Linked DNA regions of Flexivirga oryzae. Each later gene encodes a partner of the first gene's protein in a complex. Links are inferred from orthologs where the notes say so. Each region holds a gene or a part of one and is shown on either strand. Other genes may lie near its edges. The genes, in order: hisH and hisF.

The links.
Region 2: the proteins of hisH (region 1) and hisF are in contact, whole or in part, in a crystal structure (PDB 6RU0), measured with the Thermotoga maritima proteins. The link is inferred for Flexivirga oryzae from one-to-one orthologs. Residues at the interface, in WP_004080484.1 of Thermotoga maritima: Asn15, Arg18, Arg22, Arg117, Leu118, Pro119, His120, Met121, Gly122, Trp123, Asn124, Asn134, Gly135, Tyr136, Tyr138, Val140, Tyr158, Glu180, Lys181, Ser182, Ser183, Lys184, Ile185; in WP_004080486.1 of Thermotoga maritima: Met1, Leu2, Ala3, Arg5, Ser40, Glu41, Asp45, Glu46, Ala70, Glu71, Ile73, Asp74, Ile75, Pro76, Phe77, Asp98, Lys99, Ser122, Gln123, Glu161, Thr195, Leu196, Asn247, Arg249, Glu251.

The regions. Positions count from the first base shown.
Region 1 is NZ_JACHVQ010000001.1:1,301,987-1,305,209, forward strand. What follows is about bases 174-3,084. They hold hisH (imidazole glycerol phosphate synthase subunit HisH), read left to right. Parts: upstream 174-1,268; coding sequence 1,269-1,901; downstream 1,902-3,084. Other genes in these bases: hisB (imidazoleglycerol-phosphate dehydratase HisB), read left to right, coding at 174-643; FHU39_RS24065 (hypothetical protein), read left to right, coding at 649-1,272; priA (bifunctional 1-(5-phosphoribosyl)-5-((5-phosphoribosylamino)methylideneamino)imidazole-4-carboxamide isomerase/phosphoribosylanthranilate isomerase PriA), read left to right, coding at 2,040-2,789; FHU39_RS06010 (SseB family protein), read left to right, coding at 2,786-3,084. In the rest of the region: FHU39_RS05985 (histidinol-phosphate transaminase), read left to right, coding at 1-38; more of hisB, read left to right, coding at 35-173; more of FHU39_RS06010, read left to right, coding at 3,085-3,223. UniProt on the Escherichia coli protein: IGPS catalyzes the conversion of PRFAR and glutamine to IGP, AICAR and glutamate. The HisH subunit catalyzes the hydrolysis of glutamine to glutamate and ammonia as part of the synthesis of IGP and AICAR.
Region 2 is NZ_JACHVQ010000001.1:1,426,595-1,429,736, forward strand. The notes cover bases 7-2,836. They hold hisF (imidazole glycerol phosphate synthase subunit HisF), read left to right. Parts: upstream 7-958; coding sequence 959-1,714; downstream 1,715-2,836. Other genes in these bases: ectB (diaminobutyrate--2-oxoglutarate transaminase), read right to left, coding at 7-76; ectA (diaminobutyrate acetyltransferase), read right to left, coding at 176-745; FHU39_RS06595 (TIGR03085 family metal-binding protein), read right to left, coding at 1,758-2,402; hisI (phosphoribosyl-AMP cyclohydrolase), read left to right, coding at 2,495-2,836. Outside these bases: more of ectB, read right to left, coding at 1-6; more of hisI, read left to right, coding at 2,837-2,848; FHU39_RS06605 (anthranilate synthase component I), read left to right, coding at 2,845-3,142.

The DNA.
Region 1 (3,223 bases):
GCGCTCTGCGCGCGGTGCTCGAAGGAGAATACGCATGACGACCGATCACCGGGTGGCACAGATCGAGCGCGCGACCAAGGAGAGCCAGATCGAGCTGTCGGTCGACCTGGACGGCACCGGTGCGAGCGAGGTGTCCACGGGGGTGCGGTTCTACGACCACATGCTGGAGAGCTTCGCCAAGCACAGCCTGATCGACCTGCGGGTCAAGGCGACCGGCGACCTCGACGTCGACGCACACCACACGGTGGAGGACACCGCGATCGTGCTCGGCCAGGCCGTGCGGGAGGCGCTGGGCGACAAGAGCGGCATCTCCCGCTTCGGTGACGCCACAGTGCCGTTGGACGAGGCGCTGGTGCACGCTGTCGTCGATGTCGCGGGGCGTCCGTATGTCGTGCACACCGGGGAGCCCGAAGGCCAGATCTACGCGGTCATCGGTGGCAACTATGCGGGTTCGCTGACCCAGCACGTGCTGGAGAGCTTCGGCCATCACGCTGCGATCGCGTTGCACGTGCGTGTCCTGTCCGGCCGCGACCCGCACCACATCGTCGAGGCACAGTTCAAGGCGGTCGCCAGGGCGTTGCGCGCCGCGATCGCGCGGGATCCGCGTGTCGTCGGCATCCCGAGCGCCAAGGGTGCACTGTAGGTCGCATGCCCCGCGCCGTCCGCTCCCGACGATCCGGCGTGCTCCTGTTGCACGGCGACGTCAAGACCGTGTCCGCATGGGTGCGCCAGGGGGTCGTCCCTTCCTACGTCGTACCCCTGGCGGGTTGGACCGCCGTCGTGCCCGGCGGCCCGTCGCAGGCCGGCAAGCCGTACGACGATGCGGTGCACCTGCTGCTCGCCCGCCGCGTGCCGAGCCGGATGCGCGCGGCGCTCGGACTGTTCCGGCTGGACGACAGGGGTGTCGTGGTCGTACACCCGCGCGGCTGGCGTGCGCTACCGCGGTGGCTGGTCTGGGAGCGCGGCGACGGGGTCTCCGGGCTGCCGGGCCATCCGGCCGCCCGGCCAGGCGACATGGCGATGGCTGCCGGAGTCGTACCCGAGTCCGTGCGAGCGATCCGGGAGATCCTCACCGACCCCACCGCACTGATCGACGACGTGCTCGCCGACCTGATGGGGGTGCTCGCGCTGCCGGGGGAACGCCTCATCAATGGGCAGGTCAAGGACGCCGAGGGTGCTGTGCTGGTCGAACCAGCGGCGCGCGCCGTCGAGCGATTCTCCCGAGTCACCAAGGAAGACAAAGAAATCCGCACCGAGTTGGAGCAGCTGTGAGCAGTCGGATCGTCGTTTTCGACTACGGCAGCGGCAACGTCCGCTCCGTGGTCCGCATGCTCGAGCGGGTCGGCGCGGACGTCACGCTGACCGCCGATCGGCAGGCCGCGCTGGATGCCGACGGCCTCTACGTGCCGGGTGTCGGTGCGTTCCACGCGTGCATGGTCGGGCTGCGGGACGCCGGTGGACCGCAGATCATCGCCGAGCGGCTGCGAGTCGGGAGACCGGTCCTCGGGGTGTGTGTCGGTTTCCAGGTGCTCTTCGACGGGTCGACCGAACCCACGTCCATCCGGCCCGTAACCAGTGGCCTCGGGTACTTCTCTGGGACCGTCGAACGCCTCGACGCACCCGTCGTGCCGCACATGGGGTGGAGTCTGCTCTCGCCCGCCGCCGGTTCGCGCCTGCTCGCGGGGGTCGAGGACCAACGTTTCTACTTCGTCCACTCGTATGCCGCCGCGCAGCTGCTCGACAGCCGGGTTGCGGGGAACCCGCTGGTGACGACCGCGCAGCACGGTGCGAGCTTCGTCGCGGCGGTCGAGGACGGGCCGCTGACGGGCACCCAGTTCCACCCGGAGAAGTCGGGCGATGCCGGCGCCCACCTGGTGCAGAACTGGCTGCGCACACTGTGATCGCCCGAGCCCGTCGAGTAGCCCGGAGCGCTAGCGGCGGGTTCCCCCACGCGGGTCGAGTAGCCCGGAGCGCTAGCGGAGGGCGTATCGAGACCACCACCTGCACAATCGAAAACGTCACAACACAAGGAGATTTCGATGGTTGACGAGGCGCCGAGACTCGAGCTCTTGCCCGCCGTGGACGTGGCCGACGGCCAGGCCGTCCAGCTCGTCCAGGGTGTCGCCGGCACCGGGGGCCAGTTCGGAGACCCTCTCGCGGCCGCCACGGCGTGGCAGGACGCGGGGGCCGAGTGGCTGCACCTGGTCGACCTCGACGCGGCGTTCGGTCGGGGCAGCAACGCCGAGCTCCTGGCGAGCATCATCGGCCGGCTGGACCTGAAGGTCGAGCTGTCGGGCGGCATACGCGACGAGGCGTCCTTGACCGCGGCACTGGCGACGGGGTGCCGGCGCGTGAACCTCGGCACCGCTGCGCTGGAGGACCCGGAGTGGACGGCGCGGGCCATCGCGACCCACGGGGATCGCATCGCGGTCGGTCTCGACGTGCGCGGCACTACCCTCGCGGCGCGCGGCTGGACCAGGGAGGGTGGTGACCTGTGGGAGACCCTCGAGCGTCTCGACGGAGAGGGCTGTGCCCGCTACGTCGTCACGGACGTCGCCAAGGACGGCATGCTGCAGGGGCCCAATGTCACGCTCCTGCAAGACGTTTGCGCGCGCACCGATCGACCGGTCGTCGCCTCCGGCGGGGTGTCCACCCTGGACGACATCCGCGCGTTGCGTGAGCTCGTGCCGGTCGGCGTCGAGGGCGCGATCATCGGCTCGGCGCTCTACAAGGGAGCCTTCGAGCTCGGGGACGCCCTCGACCTCGCCGGCCGTCCGGCGACCGCATGACGCACGAGCATTTCGACTCCGCGGGTCAGACCTTCTCCGGGAGGGCGGTGACCGGCACCGGGTTCGACAACGACGACGGGTCGATCGACCCCCAGCTCGCCATCGCGCTGCAGGATGCGGGCGACGAGGGGGGTCTGATGGCCGCGCTGGCGCAGGCACGGTTGCTCGTGCCGATCGTCGCCACGCTGGCGGAGGCGGACGAGTCGGGGGAGCACGTCGTCGAGAAGAGCACCGACATGGCGGTGGTCACGCTGACCGCGCCGTCGGGCGAGCGGGCGCTGCCGGTCTTCACCGACACGGCATCGCTCGCAGCCTGGGATCCAGAAGCTCGCCCATCGCCGGTGCGAGCCGAGCTGGCGGCTCAGGCCGCGATCGCCGAGCAGTGCGACGTGATGGTGCTGGATGTCGCCACCCGGTCGCTGGTGTTGCGGCCG
Region 2 (3,142 bases), 120 kb from region 1 along the record:
CGAACGTCACGGGCCAGGTGCGGGAGTAGCTCCGGACACCGGACTCGAGGGTGGTCGTGTCGGTGGTCACGGTCATGGCAATCCTTCGGTCGATCGAATGACGTTCGGGCAGACGCTCCGAACGCGCGCCACGGAGCGTGGTCCGTGGCGGAAAAGTGCTGCTGGGGTCAGGCGATCAGCGCAACGGGGCGATGCGCAGCATCGGCTCGCCGGCATGGCCGTCGGGGAAGTGCGCAGACGGAATGCCTTCTGACCAGGTCAGTTCCGCATCGTGCTGGCGGGCGATGCTGCCGAACAGTGCTCGTGACGCGCTGTTGGTCTCCTCGACCGTCGCCTCCAGGGCGTCGATCGACTCCGTGGTCTCGAGCAGGTGCCCGATCATCCGGCGAGCCACGCCACGCCCCCGCTGGTCGCCGCGCACAGCCACCTGCCAGACGAACAGGTGCGATGGCCGCTCCGGTGGCCGGAAGCCGAGCACGTAGCCCACGATCTCGTTGTCCGACATCGCGATCCGGCAGGTCGTCGCAAAATCTCGGGCCATCAACAGGTAGGCGTACGACGAGTTCAGGTCGAGCTCGCCGCCATCGCGGGCGAGCGCCCACATCTGGGCCCCGTCGGACGGTTCCGGCGGTCGCACCACCAACCCGGACTGGGCGGCGGTGCGGGGAACGTGCGAGCGAAGCGCACGGGTCGTGCGGTGGTGGGTGGATTGCGGTCGGGTCGGTACTTCGATTGGTATCGGCATGACTGCCCTCGACGTTAAGCGCTCGTGCTGCCAAGTCAAGCGGAATCGGTGCTGGTCACCCGCCATCGAATTCGATTGGGGGAACGCAGTTTCCGCATGATGCCGTGGATAGCTCGACGTCGAGAGGTGTGGCGGATCCGCGCGAAAAGTCGATCTCATCATGTGGGACGGGCTACGTCCGGGTGATTCCGGCGCGGTCTCTATCCTTGACCCATGACGGTTGCCGTGCGTGTCATCCCCTGCCTCGACGTCGATGCCGGACGCGTGGTCAAGGGAGTGAATTTCGAGAACCTCCAGGACGCCGGGGACCCGGTCGAACTCGCGGATCGTTACGACCGCCAGGGTGCCGACGAGCTGACCTTCCTGGACGTGACGGCGAGCTCCGCGGGACGCGAGACGACCTACGACGTGGTCGGCCGGACCGCGGAGCACGTGTTCATCCCGCTGACCGTCGGCGGGGGAGTGCGCACGGTGGACGACGTGGACCGCCTGCTGCGGGCCGGCGCGGACAAGGTCGGCATCAACACCGGAGCGATCGCGCGACCGGAGGTCATCGCCGAGATCGCGGACCGCTTCGGTTCTCAGGTGCTCGTGCTGTCCGCCGACGTACGACGCTCCCAGCACGGCAACTTCGAGGTGACCACCCACGGCGGGCTGAAGTCCACCGATCTCGACGCGATCGAGTGGTGCGCTCGTGCGGCCGAACTCGGAGTAGGTGAGATCCTGCTCAACTCGATGGACGCCGACGGCACCAAGGACGGCTTCGACCTGGAGCTGATCCGTGCGGTGCGTGCCGAGGTCACCGTGCCGATCGTGGCCAGTGGCGGCGCGGGCCGGGTGGAGGACTTCGTGGAGGCCGTCGATGCCGGCGCGGACGCGGTGCTCGCGGCCTCGGTCTTCCACTTCGGCGAGTTGACCATCCGCGACGTGAAGGACGCCCTGCGGGCCGCGGGCCACGAGGTGCGCTGAGGGCCGCCGGGGGCTCCGGACGAGCTCGTGCGGTCGGGGTGAATCAGAAACCGAGCGACGACTCGCGGAACGCCGCGACGTCGGCGTCGGACCCGTCCAACTCCACGTCGGTGACCGCGCCGCGGCCGAAGATGTGCAGCAGCACCTCCGCGGGTGCTGCGTGCAGCACGACGCTGCCGTGGTCGTCCTTGGCGCCGCGCAGGCTGCGTCGGCCGTGGCCGGGGCAGTCGGCGACGACGCCGGTGCGCACGTTGCGCAGCGTCAGCGCGCCGATGCGCGGCAGGATCCCCCAGAGGGCGGCCTGCTCCCCGTCCGGCAGTTCGCGCCGTGCCTGCGGATGATCGCCCGCGCGCAGCACGTCCTCGTGGTGCACGAAGAACTCCGACAGGTTGGCCTTCTCGTCCACACCGGGCAGTCGGAAGGGGCTGAGCCGTGGTGGCCCACTGCGCAGCTTGTCCACCAACTTCTCCCACGGCATGGCGGCCACCTTGCGCTGGACGGACTCGAGGTGGCCGGCGGCGATCGGCAGGAACATCCCGGCCGCGGCGTCGGGGCGGTTCTCCCGCACGACCAGGTGCGCGGCCAGGTCCCGCGTGGTCCACTCACCGCAGAGGGTCGGTGCGTCCGGCCCGGTGGACAGGAACGTGTCACACAGTCCGATGCGTTCTGCGTGGGCGAATTTCGGCATACCCCGATCATGTCCTAGTCCCGTCGCTCGCACGGCGTTCGGCACCGGACCGTGCCCGTCCCGCGTGCAGATCGGTGCGGCAGAATGACTGCGTGAGTTCAACGGCCCTCGACCCAGACATCGCGACGCAGCTGAAGAGGGATGCTGCCGGGCTGGTGCCCGCAGTCATCCAGCAGCACGACACCGGCGAGGTCCTCATGGTCGGCTGGATGGACGACGAGGCACTGCACCGCACGCTCACCACCGGTCGGGTGACGTTCTGGTCCCGCAGTCGCGCGGAGTACTGGCGCAAGGGGGACACCTCCGGCCACGTGCAGCACGTGAAGTCCGTCGCGCTCGACTGCGACGGGGACACTCTCCTGGTGCGGGTCGACCAGGTCGGACCGGCCTGCCACACCGGCGCCCACAACTGCTTCGTCACCGACCTGGGGGCGGTGTCGGCATGAGTGACGCGAGCACCCGGACGGCCGGAGCCGCCGATGTCCACGCGGAGACCGCGTGGGGTCAGACCTGGCCGGGCCTGCCCCAGTTCCTGGAGCTGGCGGCAGGGCGGCGGGTCATCCCGGTCGTGCGCCGGCTGCTCGCCGACGGCGAGACCCCGCTCGGTATCTACCGCAAGCTCGCCGACAACCGGCCGGGCACCTTCCTGCTCGAATCGGCGGAGCACGGCGGCGTCTGGTCCCGCTACTCGATCATCGGCGCGGACAGCCGCGCCACGCTGAGCGAGGAGGACGGCCGGG